4 regions of the Gordonia sp. YY1 genome follow, and region 1 is predicted to be linked to each of the others. Evidence: predicted binding sites of a transcription regulator. Region 1 holds the regulator's gene; each other region holds the start of a gene.
What was found. Region 1 encodes LexA, which represses DNA repair genes until DNA is damaged. Its sites were predicted from a motif close to CGAACANNTGTTCG; they were not measured.

Region 1 (4,137 bases):
GAAGTCCTCGAGGGAGTCGAAGGACCGGTACACCGACGCGAAGCGCAGGTAGGCGACCTCGTCGAGGTCCCGCAGCGGCTTCAGGATCGCGAGTCCCACCTCATTGCTGGGGATCTCGGCCGAACCACTGGCGCGGACGGTGTCCTCGACCTGCTGGGCGAGCTGGGCGAGAGCGTCCTCGGCGACGTGGCGCCCCTGGCATGCGCGCCGGACACCTCGCATCACCTTCTCGCGACTGAACGGTTCGGTGACGCCGTTGCGTTTCACCACCGAGAGGACCGCACTCTCCACGGTCGAGAAGCGTCGCCCACACTCCACGCAGGAGCGGCGGCGCCGGATGGCCTGCCCCTCATCAGCGACACGCGAGTCGATGACCTTGGTGTCGTCGTTCTTGCAGAAGGGGCAGCGCATCGTATCCTCACGCAGGTCACGGGACGCTCTGATGCAGCCGCGCCGCATGCCGGGCCGGTGCTCGGCTGGTCCCTGTGGCATCGAGGATACCGCCCGGCCTCAGTGGTACCGGGGGGTGAGGAGCGGCTGGCCGACGCGCAGCCCGCTCGACGCGAGGTCATTCAGCTGGATGATCTCGTCGACGACGGCCTCACGCGGCATCTCGGGGGCGACCCGCGAGGCGATCGTGCTCAGCGAGTCACCCGACCGAACGTGCACGACCTCGGTGCCGACCGCGGCAGGCGTGACCGACGCGGCGTAGTTCTGGCCGACGACCGCGATGACCCACACGGCCAGGGCGAGCGCGACGCCGGCGAGGACAGCGGTCGCCGTGCGGCGACGCCGGCGGATGACGGCCGCGGGAGCCGCCTCGGCGGGACGCCACGCCGGGACCACCGGTCCACGACCGCGCATACCCACCGGCGACGCGCACTGGGTGGACGCGACGCGGCGGACCCGGACCGCCGATTCCGGCACCGGACGGTTGTCGACGGGCCGCCGGGCGTCTCCCCGACGTGTCGGGCGCGGACGCTCCAGGACGTCGCCGCGGACGGGACCGCCGTGCCGGGCGGGGTCGTGCCGGGCGGGGTCGAGGTGGACGGGGTCGATGAGAGTGGCGGTGCGCATGGTGCCCTCCGTGTATCCGGTCGAACGGTGTTCGTGAGTGGGACCGCGTCGTCCCGGTCGAACTGTTCGAATGTCGATCATCCGTTCGATGAACTGATGTTCGATTTGTAGCACGGCACTCCGACAATTGTCTCGCGACACGTCGAACAAATGTTTGATGCGGTCGGCGTTCTCGGCTAGGCTCGTCGAAAGACAAGCGATCTACCAGCACGTTCGGAATCGAGAGGAACCCGATCATGAGCGATGACGGCGGTAAGCGCACCGGAGCGCGGGGCGCCGACGAGCCCGTCACCCCGGCGGACATGGCGGCTGCCGAGGCGTCGCTGACGCCGCGGCAGCGCGGAGTTCTCGAGGTGATCCGCAAATCCGTGCGAGAACGCGGTTACCCGCCGAGCATCCGCGAGATCGGTGACGAGGTGGGTCTCACCTCGACCTCCTCGGTCGCCCATCAGCTGCGGACGCTCGAACGCAAGGGCCTTCTCAAACGTGATGCCAACCGTCCGCGGGCGGTGAACATCGCGCCGAGCGAACCCCCGACGCCGACCTCGCCGACCGGCGGAGCACTGCCCGAACCCACTTTCGTACCGGTGCTCGGCCGGATCGCCGCAGGCGGACCGATCCTCGCCGAGGAAGCCGTCGAGGACGTGTTCCCACTCCCCCGGGAGCTCGTCGGCGAGGGATCGCTGTTCCTGCTGAAGGTCGTCGGCGAGTCGATGATCGACGCCGCGATCTGCGACGGCGACTGGGTCGTCGTCCGCCAGCAGAACGTGGCCGACAACGGCGACATCGTGGCCGCGATGATCGACGGCGAGGCCACGGTCAAGACCTTCAAACGCCAGAAGGGTCATGTCTGGCTGATGCCGCACAACGAGTTGTTCGACCCGATCCCGGGCGACGAGGCCGTCATCCTCGGCAAGGTCGTCACCGTGATGAGGCGAGTCTGACCTCGTCACTGTCGAGTACCGCGGCGACCGCCGCGCGAGCTGCAGCCGGATCGGTGGCGGCCAGCGCGGCCGCCGCCGCGTTTTCGCAGGTTGCCAGGGTGACCGCGCCGAGCCGGGCGCCGACCGCGGGCGCCGCGACGGGAGCGCTCGACAACGAGGTCACCCCGAGTCCGACCAGCACGCAGGCGAGATGCGGATCGGCCGCGGCCTCTCCGCAGACGCCCACCGGTTTGCCCTGATCACGTCCGGCCCGGGCGACCGTTGCGACGAGATGCAGCACGGCCGGCTGCCACGGATCGGTCAGCGATGCGAGCTCGGCGGACATTCGGTCAGCGGCCATCGTGTACTGCGTGAGGTCATTGGTGCCGATCGAGACGAAGTCCACCTCGGCCAGGATCGCCGGGGCCAGGATCGCCGCGGCGGGAACCTCGATCATCACACCGGCGACGAGTCCACGCTCGCGCACCTGCGCGGCGAATGTCGCCGCCTCGGCGGGTGAGGCGATCATCGGGGCCATGACCCACGGCTGCGCGTCGGCCTCCAGCGCCGCCCGGGCGATCGCGTCGAGCTGGCGCGCGCGGATCTCGGGGTGCGCCAAGGCGATTCGATCGCCGCGCACACCGAGTGCCGGGTTGGCCTCGTCGGGATGGGTCACGAAGCGCAGCGGCTTGTCCGAGCCGGCGTCGAGGGTGCGGATGACCACCTTGCGGCCGTCGAAAGCGTCCAGCACCTCGCGATAGATGCCCGCCTGCTCGTCGACCGAAGGCTCCTCGGCGCGCTCGAGGAAGGCCAATTCGGTACGGAACAGTCCGACACCCTCCACCGGGTGATCGGTTGCTGCGCGGGCCGACGACCCGTCGGCGACGTTGGCCAGGATCGCCACCTCCACCCCGTCGCCGGTGCGACCCGGACCCGACCATCCGGCGACGCGAGCGGCGTGACGCCGATACTCCTCGACTCGGGCTCGCGCGGCGGTGTCATCGGGGTCGACGGCGATCTCACCCGTGGTGCCGTCGACGAGGATCGCCGTACCCGCATCGATCCCGACGAGTCCGGACACCGCGACGACGCACGGGATGCCGAGCTGACGGGCGATGATCGCGGTGTGGCTGGTGGGCCCACCCAGTCGCGTCACGAGGGCAATCGTGGTGGTGGGGTCGAGGCCGGCCGTGTCGGCGGGTGCGAGGTCGTCGGCCAGCAGGATCGAGGGCACCTCCGGCGTGGACAACCCGGGTTCGGGCAGTCCCAGGAGCTCGGCGAGCACGCGGTCGCGGACGTCGTTGAGGTCCGTGACCCGCTCGGCCATCAGGCCGCCCAGCTTGGTGAACACCGCGGCGAACTGTTCGGTGGCGGCAACGGCGGCCGACGGTGCCGGCGTACCCCTGGCGATCAGGGCCGACGCCGCACCGATCCAGCCGCGGTCTTCCGCGAGTCCGGCGGTGGCGGCGAGTACTTCCGCGGCGACGCCGGTGTTCTGCGACGCGCGCTCACGGAGTCGCGCGGCGACGACGCCTGCCGCCGCAGTGAATCGTGCGACCTCCTCCGGGCGCTGGTCCTCGGAGATCTCGACACCGGCGCCGAGCGCCTCCGCACTGTGGTCGGGACGGCGTCCCGGCCACAGTGCGGGTCCATGAGCCACACCACCGACGACCGGCGTCCCCGTCAGAATCTGCGTCATGTGACCACGGTTACAAATTTGGCTTGACTTGTCAACATAAAAAGGCGTAAACACAGTTACTACAACATTCAAAGCCACATATTCCCACATTTCGCGGTGGCCGAGTGAGCAGGAACGATCAGAACGGAGCCGGTGTGTACGCCGAGGAGAGACAGCAGGCCATCGCCGAGGAGGTTCGCGTCGCAGGGCGCGCCTCGGTCGCCGAGCTCGCCGCGAAGTTCGACGTGACCAGCGAGACGGTTCGGCGCGACCTGGCCGTTCTCGAACGCGGCGGGCACCTGCAGCGCGTCCACGGCGGTGCCGTCCGCCCCGAGGTGATGCGGGTGATCGGTGAACTCGGCATCGCCGAACGGGAGACCGAACAGATCGAGGAGAAGGCCGCCATCGGCCGCGCCGCCCTCCGTTTCCTGCCGCCCGACGGCGGATCGGTGCTCTTCG
Region 2 (4,137 bases), on a different contig from region 1:
CACCGCCACATCGTCTCCAACCCGGCGTTCATCGGCGACGGCGAGAAGTTCGACGTCTACACCAAGTGGATCGAGACCGATTGGGAGAACCCGATCGAGCCGTACACCGGTGGAGAGCCGATCGAGGAAGACGACGCCGCACCGCGTCAGAAGGTCGTGGTCGAGGTCGGCGGACGCCGCGTCGAGGTCTCGCTGCCGGGTGATCTCGCCCTCGGTGGCGGCGGCGGCTCGACCAACGGTGTCATCCGCAAGAAGCCGAAGGCCCGCTCGCGCAAGAAGGGCGGCGGCGCAGCCGTCTCCGGTGACGCCGTGGCCGCTCCGATGCAGGGCACCGTCGTCAAGGTCGCCGTCGAAGAGGGCCAGGAGGTCTCCGCCGGTGATCTGGTCGTCGTCCTCGAGGCGATGAAGATGGAGAACCCGGTCACCGCCCACAAGGACGGCGTGGTCACCGGTCTGGCCATCGAGGCCGGCGCCGCGGTCACCCAGGGTACCGTGCTGCTCGAGCTGAAGTAACCCACTCGCTGCCTGAGGTGCGAGGAACCACCCTCGCTGCCTGAGGTGCGAGGAACCACCCTTGCTGCCTGAGGTGCGAGGAACCACCCTTGCTGCCTGAGGTGCGAGGAGCGATAGCGACGAGCCACGAAGGCCTGGTGAGGCAACCTCGCCGGCCTTCGTGGCCCGCTCCCTGAGTAGCGAGCTTGCGAGCCACCCGCTCCCTGAGTAGCGAGCTTGCGAGCGTATCGAAAGGGGACATCGTGCAACCAGTCGAGATCAACGCCGGGACGTGGTATCTGCGTTCGCTTCGTGCGGACGACCGGATCACCGACGTCCCGGCGTTGTCTCTTCTCGGGGTCGACTCCCCCGCCGATTACGTCGAGGCAGCGAACTCCGACTGGCACACCGAGACGCGTTTCGTGTGGGCCATCTGCATCCCCACGACCGGCGAGTTGATCGCTCTCGTCGGGGTGACGCCGGACGGCGCCTCGGGCCGGTTGTGGGGTCAGGCGCGCGACGGCTACGACGCGGCGCTCGACGCTGCGATCGGGCCAGTGTCACGGTTTGCCGAAGGTGCGCTGGATCTCACTGTGGCCGAACCCCTCTCGCGTTCGATCGGCTGAATCGACCGAGAGTGTCAGGTGTCGCTCTCTCCTCCGAGCTTTCAGCGCCTGTCTGCATTGGCCCGTACAGTTCGGCACGGCCCAGAACGCGTTCGGGAAGCTCTGACACCCTCGTCTCGAACCTGCCGGTCGCAAGCCGACATAGCTGCGACGGCGTTGGTAATAGGTCGTTGGTAATAGGTTCAGAGACATGAACCAGATCGACCCGGAAATCGACGACTACCTGACCCGCTATGCCGCTACGCTGAGTGCCTTCGACTCGACCGCGGCCGCACAGTTGTGGGCCATCCCGGGCATGATCATCGATGATCGTTTCGCCGGTGTCGTCGACGACCGCGAGACCATGGCACACAGCCTTGAGCAGGCCTACCCGCTCTACCGCGAACTCGGCTTGGCATCGGTCAGCCACGAATGCCTGAACGTCGAACACCTCACCACCGCGATCAGCCTGGTCAAGGTGCGGTGGATCTTCTACGGGGCCAACGGTGATCAACTCACCGACAGCAACGCCTACTACATCGTGCGCCGCGACGACGATGGCCTACACGCCTGCGTGTGCATCCAACTCGACGACGCCGAGAAGCTCCGAGCACTGGCCGCCGAACACGACATCGACATCGACATCGCCGAGTACACCCGCGAGTAGTCGAAACCAACGATCGCCGGCAACGGGTGAGGGCGTGTTCGGCGTCGGTCACAGCTTCTTTTCAAGTCCCTGCGCGTCAAGATCCTGCACTCAGCGCGCCCGCCAGAATGCTTGACGCACTGGAGACCACTTGACTCGAACACATATTCGAGTACTGTTGTGTCATGGCGCGGGGGGCGGGCAGCGAATCCACGGATTCGGCAGGCATCACAGAAGACTCTGTCGAGCCCACGCTGCGTCCCGATACCGAACTCTCAGCCCCTGAGCTGATCGAGGTCTTGAATCACTGCGCCGGGCTCGCCGCGTCGACAGCCCACCGAATGATGACCGTTGCCAGCCTCATTCACGACGAACGGGAAATGGACTATGCCGCGCGTCGCGCCGAGGCGCACAGCGGACAACTCGACTCGATCGAGGCGTTCGACGAGCTGGCTGCTCGAGCGGCCGCCAGTGAGAACCCGTACGCACAGTTCGGGCCGAACGGTCTCGAGCAGGCCATCGCCGAGGTCGGCGCCACCTTGACCATGACGCCGGCAGAGGCCCGAGAACTCATCATGGCCGGTGACGCCCTGCGGTATCGACTGTCGTTCACCGGTCACGCACTGGCCTGCGGCCGCATCGACAAGAAGCGTTTCCTCATCGCGATCAAGCGAACCGACCTCGTCACCGACGCCGATGAGATGCAGACGGTGGATGCACATCTGGCCGAGGCCATCTTCGCCCGCGCACCGATGTCGACGACCCGGTTCACCGCCATGGTCGACGCCATCGTCGCAAAGTGGGCACCCGAGGCAGTGCGCAGGCGTCGCGAGCGAGCCACCGACGACCGCAAGGTCACCGTCGGACCCGATCGGTTCAACCCCGGACAATCCCGCCTGTCCGGGACACTACCGATCGCCGACGCTGCCGCGTTCGACGCCCGCTTGTCCGCGATGGCGGCCGAAGTACATGCCGCCGACCCTCGCACCGTTGCACAACGTCGCGCCGATGCGCTGGTCGCACTGGCTCGCGGCGCGACTTCACTAGCCTGCACATGCAACGATTGTTCGTCTTCCGCAAGAGAATTCGGGGAGACCGCTGAACCCGAGGATGCCCCGACGGTCGACCCTCACCACGTCGACCCAGGACCCATGCCGTGCTCCTGCGCCGCCGACAAGACAGCTCCGCGGGCGAACTACTTCATCATCGCCAATCTTTCCACCCTCATCGGCCTCGACGATGATCCGGCGTTTCTCGATGGTCAGGGCATCATCGACGCCGAAACCGCACGCAAGCTGCTCGCTGAAGCCCGACGCACCTACCTGCACCCCACCGTCGCACCCAGCCCGGAATCGGCGCTGCGTTGCGTTACGTTCCGTCGAAGAAGCTGCAAGCCCTGGTGCGGGCCGGCGAACTGTGCTGCACCTTCCCGGGATGCAATGCGCCGGTGTGGCAGATCGACCTCGATCACACCCGGCCGTTCGACCATCAGCATCCCGACCGTGGTGGACGCACCCTCGAACGCAACCTGAAACCACTCTGCCGGTTTCACCACCGGATCAAGACCTTCACCAGCTGGCAGGACTACCAGGACGAGTTCCTGACCGCCTGGTTCACCACACCCACCGGACACATGTTCGTCGGCAACGCCTACAACGGCCGTGATCTGTTCGGCCATCTCGCACCGATTCGCTCACCCGATCATCCGGCGCGCGTCCGGCACGCCACTCAGCGAGACACGAGGTCCCGCCGGGCCCGACGCGCCGAACAGCGTTGGAACCAAGCAAACCCGCCACCCTTCTGACAGGCAATCGAACAGAAGTCGCCACGCACCTGTGCGTTCGGCGACTACTGTTCGTTGACCAGAGGCCGTCCGAGCCGATGGAGGTCGCGGTGAGTCACACCGGAGTGAACGCAGCCGAAGAGTTCGACGCCATCATCGTCGGCGCGCGCTGCGCCGGATCTGCCACCGCGATCGCACTCGCCGGCCGCGGATTGCACGTCCTGGTCATCGATTCGGCGCGCTTCCCCTCCGACACACTCTCCACGCATCTGCTGTGGCCGTCGACCCTGGCCGAGATCCACGCACTCGGCGCCCTGCCCGCCGTCGAGGAGGCGGGCGCGCCACGTCTTCCCATCGCCGAGGCCATCCTCGACGAGATCGGCTGGCGCACCGGGTATTCGCCGGTGTCCGGTATCGACTACGGAATGTGTCTGCGGCGTTCACATCTCGACGACGCCCTCGTCCGGACGGCGTCGTCCCTCGGAGCCGACATCCGGCAACAGTGTCGGGCAACGGGATTGATCTCCGATGACGGGCGCGTCACCGGCATCCGTTATACCGATCCCGACGACCACGAACGGGCGGCGATTGCTCCCATCGTCATCGGGGCC
Region 3 (4,137 bases), on a different contig from region 1:
CAGCAGAGCGGAACCCTTCCCGGGCTGTCGTCGCGTCTGGGCAAGGTGGTCCGCACCAACTCCGAGGCCGTCCTGGCCGCGACCGCCACCGACCTGAAGGTCGACTACACCGAGGGTGTGGCGATCACGTCGTCGTTCCACCCGAACGAACACGCCCATCGAGCCGGTGCGTTATGGCAAGGGCAGCAACCTGATCGGACTGTTGCAGGCGATGCTGATCGATGGCGACAGCCGTCTGCCTCGTCCGCTGGCGGCTCTGGTCGAGATGATCAAGCACCCGCTCGTCACGTTGCGGGGCCTGTCGGTGCGACGCTGGTCGGAACGCACGATCATCGCGCTGGTGATGCAGACCGCCGACAACTCCCTCGAATTGTTCGCCCGCCGAGGACGTTTCGGACCGATGTTGCGCAGCAAGCAGGGTGCCGGCGAGCCCCCGCCGACCTGGATCCCCGTCGGCCACGAGGCGGTCCGCAAGATGGCCGACGAGATCGACGGCGACGCCGGCGGTTCCATCGTCGACTGGCTGAACATCCCGATGACCGCGCATTTCCTGGGCGGTTGCTCGATCGGACGGTCCGCCGCCGACGGCGTCGTGGACCCGTATCACCGTGTGTTCAACCACCCGGGCCTGCACATCGTCGACGGTTCGACGGTGTCGGCGAACCTCGGCGTGAATCCGTCGCTGACGATCACCGCGCAGGCCGAACGCGCACTCGCCATGTGGCCCAACGCCGGTGAGGCCGATCCGCGGCCGGAGCTCGGTGCGTCGTATGAGCCGGTCGCCCCGGTGCCGCCGGTCCGTCCCACGGTCCCCGAGTACGCACCCGCCGCCCTGCGGTTGCCGATCACGCCGATCTCGAACGCCGGCTGAGCTCGCGACCCCGCTCGTCGAGCCGGTAGCGAGCCACCGCCCCCCGCTCGTTGAGCCGGTAGCGAGCGCCAGCGAGCCACCGCGTCGAACGAGCGACCACCCCCGCTCGTTGAGCCGGTAGCGAGCGCCAGCGAGCCACCGCGTCGAACGAGCGACCACCCCTGCTCGTTGAGCCGGTAGCGAGCGCCAGCGAGCCACCGCGTCGAAACGAGCAACCACCCCACAACCCGCTCGACGCCCAGGACTGGCTCGCTCACCACACCCCGGGCGGCCGCAGCTGGATGCTGATCCGGGCGCCGACGCCGCGCACCTTGGGTACCGCGTGTTCCCAGGTGCGCTGGCAGCTGCCGCCCATGACCAGCAGGTCGCCCGACGACAGGGTGAACTTCAGCGACTTGCCACCGCCTCGCGGGCGCAGCATCAGTGGGCGCGGGGCTCCCAAGGAGACGATCGCCACCATCGTGTCGTGGGTCGACGCCCGGCCGATGCGGTCACCGTGCCAGGCGACCGAGTCGTTGCCGTCGCGGTAGAGGCTGATGCCGGCGGTCGCGAACCCCTCGGGCAGCTCGTCCCGGTAGTGGCGGCTCAACGCGGCCCGCATGTCGGTGATCAGCCCGTCGGGAAACGGATCGTCCTTCTGGTAGATCGAGACCAGCCGCGGGACGTCGACGACACGGTCGTACATCTGACGCCGTTCGGCCCGCCAGGGGACGTTCTCGCGGAGGCGGTCGAAGAGTTCGTCCGGCCCGCCGATCCACCCCGGGCACAGGTCCACCCACGCACCGTCGGTGAGTGGACGCCGCGTCATCGAGGTCGACAGGTCGCCGAGCGCCGTTTCTGCGGCGACCTCGGCGAACAACGAGCCCTGGATGCCGATGGACATGTCGCCACCATACACCCGGATCGAACGCACGTTCGAGCATTGGGGTTCAATCGTTGCCCCGATGCCCGCCGGCTGACGGCTGCCCACCGCTGGCTGAGCCGGTACCGAGCGAAGCGAGGCACCGCGTCGAAGCCCCCGCACCGCCACCTCCACTGCCGGCTGAGCCGGTACCGAGCGCAGCGAGGCACCGCGTCGAAGCCCCCGCACCGCCACCCCCACCGCCGGCTGAGCTGGTACCGAGCGCAGCGAGGCACCGCGTCGAAGCCCCCGCACCGCCACCCTCATGGGTCGATCATGAGCCTCCGCTGCCCACCCTTCATCGCGAGGCCGGGCAGCAGATCCATTCTCCCTTCGACGAGCGCACGACGCTTTGCACGCGACCAACCGTGCAGGCGGCGTTCGGCCGCATGCGCCTCACCGATATGCGGGAACTCTCTTTGATAGACGAGACGAACAGGAAGCCGTGAGCGCGTGTACCTCGAACCTTTCCCACTCATGTGCTGGTTGACGCGGTGCTCGACGTTGCGCGTGCTGCCGACATACAGACTGCCGTCGGCGCACTCGAGGATGTAGACGAAGCCGGACATGGATCGACTGTGGACGATGGCGAGGCCTGCGGCACTGTCGTATCCACAGGTAGTAGCTCGATCCCCAGCGGGTTCGATGTCGGCTTGCGGGTGGCTTCGACGCGGTGCCTCGCTGCGCTCGGTACCGGCTCAGCCAGCAGTAGGGTGCCTCGCTGCGCTCGGTACCGGCTCAGCCAGCGGTAGGGCGCCTCGCTGCGCGAGGAACCGGCTCAGCCCAGCAGTAGGAACCGGCACGACACCGCGCTACTCCCCGCCGAGGTGCCCGCTCAACCGGCCGTGCCGTTCGGCGCTGGCGTCGTTGAGCCCGACGATCGTGACGTCCTTGCCCTTGGCCTCGTACTTGGTGGTGATCGCGTCGAGGGTCGCCACCGACGACGCGTCCCAGACGTGCGAGTCGCTGAGGTCGATGACGACGTTGGATTCGCCGGCGGTGTAGTCGAACTGGTAGACGAGGTCGTTGCTCGAGGCGAAGAACAGTTCGCCCCGGACCTTGTACACGCGCGTGTTGGCGTCAGGTCCGGCGACCTCGACCACCTCCGTCATATGCGCGACGCGACGCGCGAACAGCACCGACGCGGTCAGCACGCCGACGACGACGCCGTACGCCAGATTCGACGTCGCGACCGTCACCGCGACCGTCGCCAGCATCACGACGGTTTCCGACTTCGGCATGCGGCGCAACGTCTTCGGGTTGATGCTGTGCCAGTCGAAGGTGCCGACCGACACCATGATCATCACCGCGACCAGCGCGGCCATCGGGATCTTGGCGACCACATCGCCCAGTCCCACAACGAGTATCAGCAGGAAGACGCCGGCCAGGAACGTCGAGATGCGCGTGCGCGCACGGGATTCCTTGACGTTGATCATCGTCTGGCCGATCATCGCGCAGCCGCCCATGCCGCCGAAGAGGCCGGTGACCAGATTGGCGACTCCCTGCCCGACGGCTTCGCGGGACTTGTTGGAGTGGGTGTCGGTGATGTCGTCGACGAGTTTCGCGGTCATCAGCGACTCGAGGAGACCGACGACGGCGATGGCGAGCGCGTACGGCGCGATGACGGTGAAGGTCTCCCAGGTGAACGGCACGTCGGGCACCAGCAGCGTCGGCAGGCTGTCCGGGAGTTCGCCCTCGTCACCGACATTCGGCACGTTCAGGCTCGCGATCAGGGTCACCCCGGTCAGCAGCACGATGGCGACCAGCGGCGCCGGCACCACGGTCGTCAGGCGCGGGAACCAGACGATGATCGCGATACCGGCGGTCACCATCGGGTACACCAGCCACGGCACGCCCAGCAGATGCGGCACCTGCGCGGAGAAGATGAGGATGGCCAGCGCGTTGACGAAGCCGACCATCACACTGCGCGGGATGAATCGCATCAGCTTGGCGACCCCGAGCGCACCCAGCAGGACCTGGAAGATGCCCCCGAGCAGCACCGCGGCGATCAGGTACTGCAGGCCGTGACTCTCGACGAGCGGTGCGACGACCAGCGCGACCGCACCGGTCGCGGCCGAGATCATCGCGGGTCGTCCGCCGACGATCGCGATGGTCACCGCCATCGTGAACGACGCGAACAGGCCGACCCGCGGGTCGACGCCGGCGATGATCGAGAACGAGATCGCCTCGGGGATCAGGGCCAGCGCGACGACGAGTCCGGCGAGGACCTCGGTGCGCAGCCGACTCGGTGAGCGCAGCGTCAGCAGGACGGACTGGCGGTCGGCCGGCGAGATGGTGGCCGGTGACACCGCGTCGGGGGCGGTCTGCGCGGACTTCCGCACCGCGGACTCCTCTGTATCGGGGT
Region 4 (4,137 bases), on a different contig from region 1:
GTGTCGCGTGGACGGGGAACGCGACGGTTCATGCACTCCTGCCACTGACCCGCAACAGCGCGTGGCGCATGCGATCTGACATGTCGCTCAAGATCGCCGAATCCTCGTCCCCGAGGGCGGTCGACGCGCGGACCTCGTCATCGGCCAACTCCGGCGCGGCGTCACGTTTACGTCCTCGCGTCGATGGCCGTGCCGTTTCTGCTGCCGGCTCGCTACTCCGCCGGCACCGAGTGGCTCCTCCCGGCCGTCGAGGGGCGATGCTGCTGACGCTCATCGTCGTCGATCCCGGCCGTAATCCGCGGCGCCATCCGGATCTCGCGTTCCCCAGCATCTCGACCCGGCCTGGCGCGAACGCCGTGAACCTGCTCGGGCAGGGTTAGACCGGTTCTCGGACCACGCCGAAGTGACGAACAGATCCGGAGAGTCCGGGGAGCTCCTTCAACGGCGTCCAGGTCCGCAGCCCGTCGCCACTGTCGGAGTAGAAGTACCGGCGGTCCCGATAGGCGTCGACATAGAGCCGCCAGTTGCCGTTCGGCAGCTGGACCACGGCAGACCCCTCGACCAGGCGACCCCACGGACCCGGGGCGACGAATCGGTACGGCCCCACCAGCGACCCGGATACCGCGTGTTCGATGACCTTCTTGGTCTCGTTCTTGGTGAACGCGTGATACGTCGCCCCGACCTTCACGACAGTGGTGTCGATACGGTCCGCCCCGAGGCCGAGGATCGGAACCGGTGGACTCCACAACCGAAGTCCCGGATCGAGCGCGGTCATCAGATACGGAACGAATCCGCCACCCGTCGACATCGACAGGATCACGTTGACCCGGCCACCTTCGACGAACCACTCCGGCGCCCACGCCTTGGTGGTGAACGGCGACAACGACGGTCCGTCACTGGAGCCCGCCGATCCGAAACTCAGCGAGCCCGCCGACGACCCGGTGCCGTCACCCGTGCCGGGCAGGAAGGCACAGCACAACGGCACCGGGTAGTTGTGCATGAAGGTCCAGTTCACGCGGTCACGACTGCGCGCGAAGCCGATCGACGTCGAACCGGTGGTGTAGGTGACGTAGTACCAGCCGTCCGAACTCCGGAAGATACTCGGGTCACGCACCAGACCCGACGGTGGCTGGTAAGCCGACATGCGGATCGGCTGGAACCGGGTCGCGTCCGAGGACTGGTACACGTCCATGTGCTGGGCACTGGTGTTGGAGAACCCCACCATCGTGTACCGCCAGTTGTCCGGCGCCGCGTCTGCGGCACCCGGGGTGCCGGCCAGCAGCGCCGAGAGTGCAAGGACCGCGATCGCCAATGAGCCGACGCGGGACCGGCGAGTGAGGATTCGCTGGGGCAGCAACATTGAAGCAGTATCCGCGAAATCGACTGTGGTGTGAATGGCTTTCGCCGATACAACCACCGGCATTCGAGACACCCGGGATGCCATCGACGACCGGAGGCCCTTTACACCACACCTCCGACACTTCTAGTGCCGCCATCCGGCACCGAATTCTTCTGCACGGCACAGTAATTGCGTGTACAGTCGAACATGCATTCGAACCACGGATTCAGGAGGTGACCGTCATGACCGACATCGCATCTACTGATGTCGTCGACGAGCCCGCCCCTGCCGAGATGCCCGATTTGCTCGATGAACTCGACACGATCGTCGACAAGCTGCAGAACACCGGTTTCACCCGCCTGTCCGATGCCGAAGTCGATGACGCCGGCATGCGCATCGAACGGGCCATCGCCCGACTCACCTACACCGGCAACCAGCAGATCGTCGAAGCCGATCAGCGCGACCTGCCACGCAAGTCCGGCTACCGCAGCGTCATCGACTACATGAAACACCGACTCCGCATCGCCTACCCCGGCAAACGACTCAAACAGACCCGGGCCACCGCGACCTACCCCGACCTCACCACCGGTGAACCCCTCGAACCCACGCACCCGACGCTGGCCGGAGCGTTCGCCAATGGCCAAGTCGGTTCCGCGCACGTGCACGCCGTGATGGACGTGTTGGATCAGATTCCGCACGCCGTCGAGCACGACGTCAAGGTCGCCGCCGAACGCACCATGGCCGAACAAGCCGTCAACCTCACCCCCGAGCGGATCACTGACGTAGGTTCGCGACTACTGGCCCACCTCGACCCCGACGGCACCCTCACCGACGACACCGACCGCAAACGACGCCGCAAACTGTCGGTCAACCGGCAACGCGCCGACGGCACCGCCAAGATGACCGCCACCCTCACCCCCGAACTCCTCGCACGCATCACCATGCTGCTCGCCGTGTGGGCCAAACCCGGCATGAACAACCCGAACGATCCCGAATCACCCCACGGGTCGATCGAGGACGCCGATCCCGACGCGGTGGCGGCGGCGGCCGAACGCGATGACCGCACCCCGGCCCAGTTGAATCACGACGCCCTCAACGCCCTGCTGAAGGTGGTGTTCGAGGACGGACTACTGGGTAAGAGCCACCGCGGCCTTCCCGTGCAACTGATTGTCAAAGCCGATGTGAACGACCTCATCCGCGAAGCCGGGTTCGCCACCACCGCCACCGGCACCCTGATCCCGATCAAAGATCTCATCAACCTCGCCGCCGACGCCCAACCCTGGCTGGCCGTGTTCAAAGACGCCACCGCCGTACCGCTCTACTTCGGACGCGGCAAACGGCTGGCCACCCGCGAACAACGCCTCGCCTCCTTCGCCCGACCCGACGGCGACGTGTGCTCCACCCCCGACTGCGACCTATCCGCCACCCACGTGGAAATGCATCACGCCCAACTCGATTGGGGTCTGGGCGGACTCACCGACATCACCGACCTGACCCCGGCGTGCCCGAAACACAACCGCATGGTCAGCAACCGGCCCGGCGACTACACCACCCGTATGGTGCGGGAAGGACCCGATGAGGGTCGCTGCGCCTGGCGGCTCAACACCCAACCCGGCGCACCACCCAACCCCGAACGCATCAACCGGCGACCCGATATACCCCGCCGATTCATCGAGCACCTCCGACAGGTGCGTACCGAGATCCACGGACCCGACCCGGCGTCCGGCGATCAGCCACGCCTGGAGATCCGCGAAGTCATCGACCACCGACCGGAGCCGCCAATGCGCGGGCTGTCCGTCACTGAGCTGTCCCCCATCGAACTACAGCTCGCAGCCATCATCGGATTGAACACCAGACGCTGATACCACCACGGCGACGGGTCCACCAGCGGTCGAGGATCCTTGGCTCGCACCTCGTGCGATCGAAGTCGCTTGCGACACTGTTCTGTTCACGCGACTTCGATCGAAGTCGAACGGCCGCAACGACATCGCACGCGACGTCATTCCGGAGGGCGACCGACGGCTCAGGATTCGGCGACCGGCTTCAGCACCGGCGGAGTCCACGTGCCGTCGAGGACCTCGGGGCGCGGACGATACAGGCGGATGAGGTAGTTCCAGCCCCCGGGCGTCACGATCGCGTTGGGCGGGACGTCACCAGTGACGGCGGGGATGAACCGGACGGTGATCGATCCGTCGCCGTTGCGTACGCCGGTGACGCTGTTGACCGTGTACAGGTCCTTCTCGTTGGGCTCGAAGAACCCCGCCGCGTTGTAGACCGACACCGACCAGAAGGCGTCGACCGGGATGTCGGCGAAGACGAGTTCGTAGTGTCCGGGGCCGACGGCGGGGTCGACGCCGACATAGGTGGCCTCGGATGTCGGGAGCCCACCCCAGCCCGCCGCGCATCCGATGAGGTGGCGGACCGGGTCCACCTCGTCGCGGCTGCCGAAGGTGTGGTCGAAGGAGGTGAGCCCTTTCGCCAGCTCCAGCAGAGCATCTCGGGTCGCATCGAGACTTGCGGTGTCGTAGTCGGGGGACACGAACGGCTCCGACGAGCCCGGAAGGAGCGTCACCTGGTCCTGCAATCTCCCGACTTCGGCCACATCGACCACATCGGTCGGATCGACCAGAATCCGTACGGCGACCAGGACGTAGCGCGATCCGTACGTCTCCTGCGTCAGCGTGTGCTCGCCGGACGCGTGCAGAACGTCACCGACGTAGTGGTCCTCGTTCACGATCATCGCGGACACGTAGCGGTCACCGGCGTCGGGCAAGGTGAGCACCGCCGGCGCCGCGAGA

Region 2: BPODLACK_RS13750 (DUF222 domain-containing protein) is a predicted target of LexA. The motif match lies at 1,901-1,914, and genes of this name have one in related genera.
Region 3: BPODLACK_RS21065 (alpha-ketoglutarate-dependent dioxygenase AlkB) is a predicted target of LexA. The motif match lies at 1,776-1,789, and genes of this name have one in related genera.
Region 4: BPODLACK_RS15975 (DUF222 domain-containing protein) is a predicted target of LexA. The motif match lies at 1,542-1,555, and genes of this name have one in related genera.

The regions. Positions count from the first base shown of each region.
Region 1 is NZ_WXYI01000002.1:410,913-415,049, reverse strand. Features, by position in the region: gene nrdR (transcriptional regulator NrdR) at 1-411, opposite strand, end outside; gene BPODLACK_RS05110 (LysM peptidoglycan-binding domain-containing protein) at 511-1,077, opposite strand; gene lexA (transcriptional repressor LexA) at 1,314-2,021, shown strand; gene BPODLACK_RS05100 (phosphoenolpyruvate--protein phosphotransferase) at 1,999-3,699, opposite strand; gene BPODLACK_RS05095 (DeoR/GlpR family DNA-binding transcription regulator) at 3,834-4,137, shown strand, end outside.
Region 2 is NZ_WXYI01000009.1:106,916-111,052, forward strand. Features, by position in the region: gene BPODLACK_RS13735 (acetyl/propionyl/methylcrotonyl-CoA carboxylase subunit alpha) at 1-513, shown strand, start outside; gene BPODLACK_RS13740 (hypothetical protein) at 756-1,118, shown strand; gene BPODLACK_RS13745 (hypothetical protein) at 1,309-1,764, shown strand; gene BPODLACK_RS13750 (DUF222 domain-containing protein) at 2,085-3,275, shown strand; gene BPODLACK_RS23585 (hypothetical protein) at 3,191-3,547, shown strand; gene BPODLACK_RS13755 (NAD(P)/FAD-dependent oxidoreductase) at 3,637-4,137, shown strand, end outside.
Region 3 is NZ_WXYI01000022.1:48,927-53,063, reverse strand. Features, by position in the region: partial or broken gene BPODLACK_RS21070 (GMC oxidoreductase) at 1-871, shown strand, start outside; gene BPODLACK_RS21065 (alpha-ketoglutarate-dependent dioxygenase AlkB) at 1,125-1,754, opposite strand; gene BPODLACK_RS21060 (GIY-YIG nuclease family protein) at 2,036-2,341, opposite strand; gene BPODLACK_RS21055 (SulP family inorganic anion transporter) at 2,585-4,114, opposite strand.
Region 4 is NZ_WXYI01000012.1:71,163-75,299, reverse strand. Features, by position in the region: gene BPODLACK_RS23790 (hypothetical protein) at 258-380, shown strand; gene BPODLACK_RS15980 (glycoside hydrolase family 43 protein) at 377-1,360, opposite strand; gene BPODLACK_RS15975 (DUF222 domain-containing protein) at 1,582-3,201, shown strand; gene BPODLACK_RS15970 (DUF1214 domain-containing protein) at 3,363-4,137, opposite strand, start outside.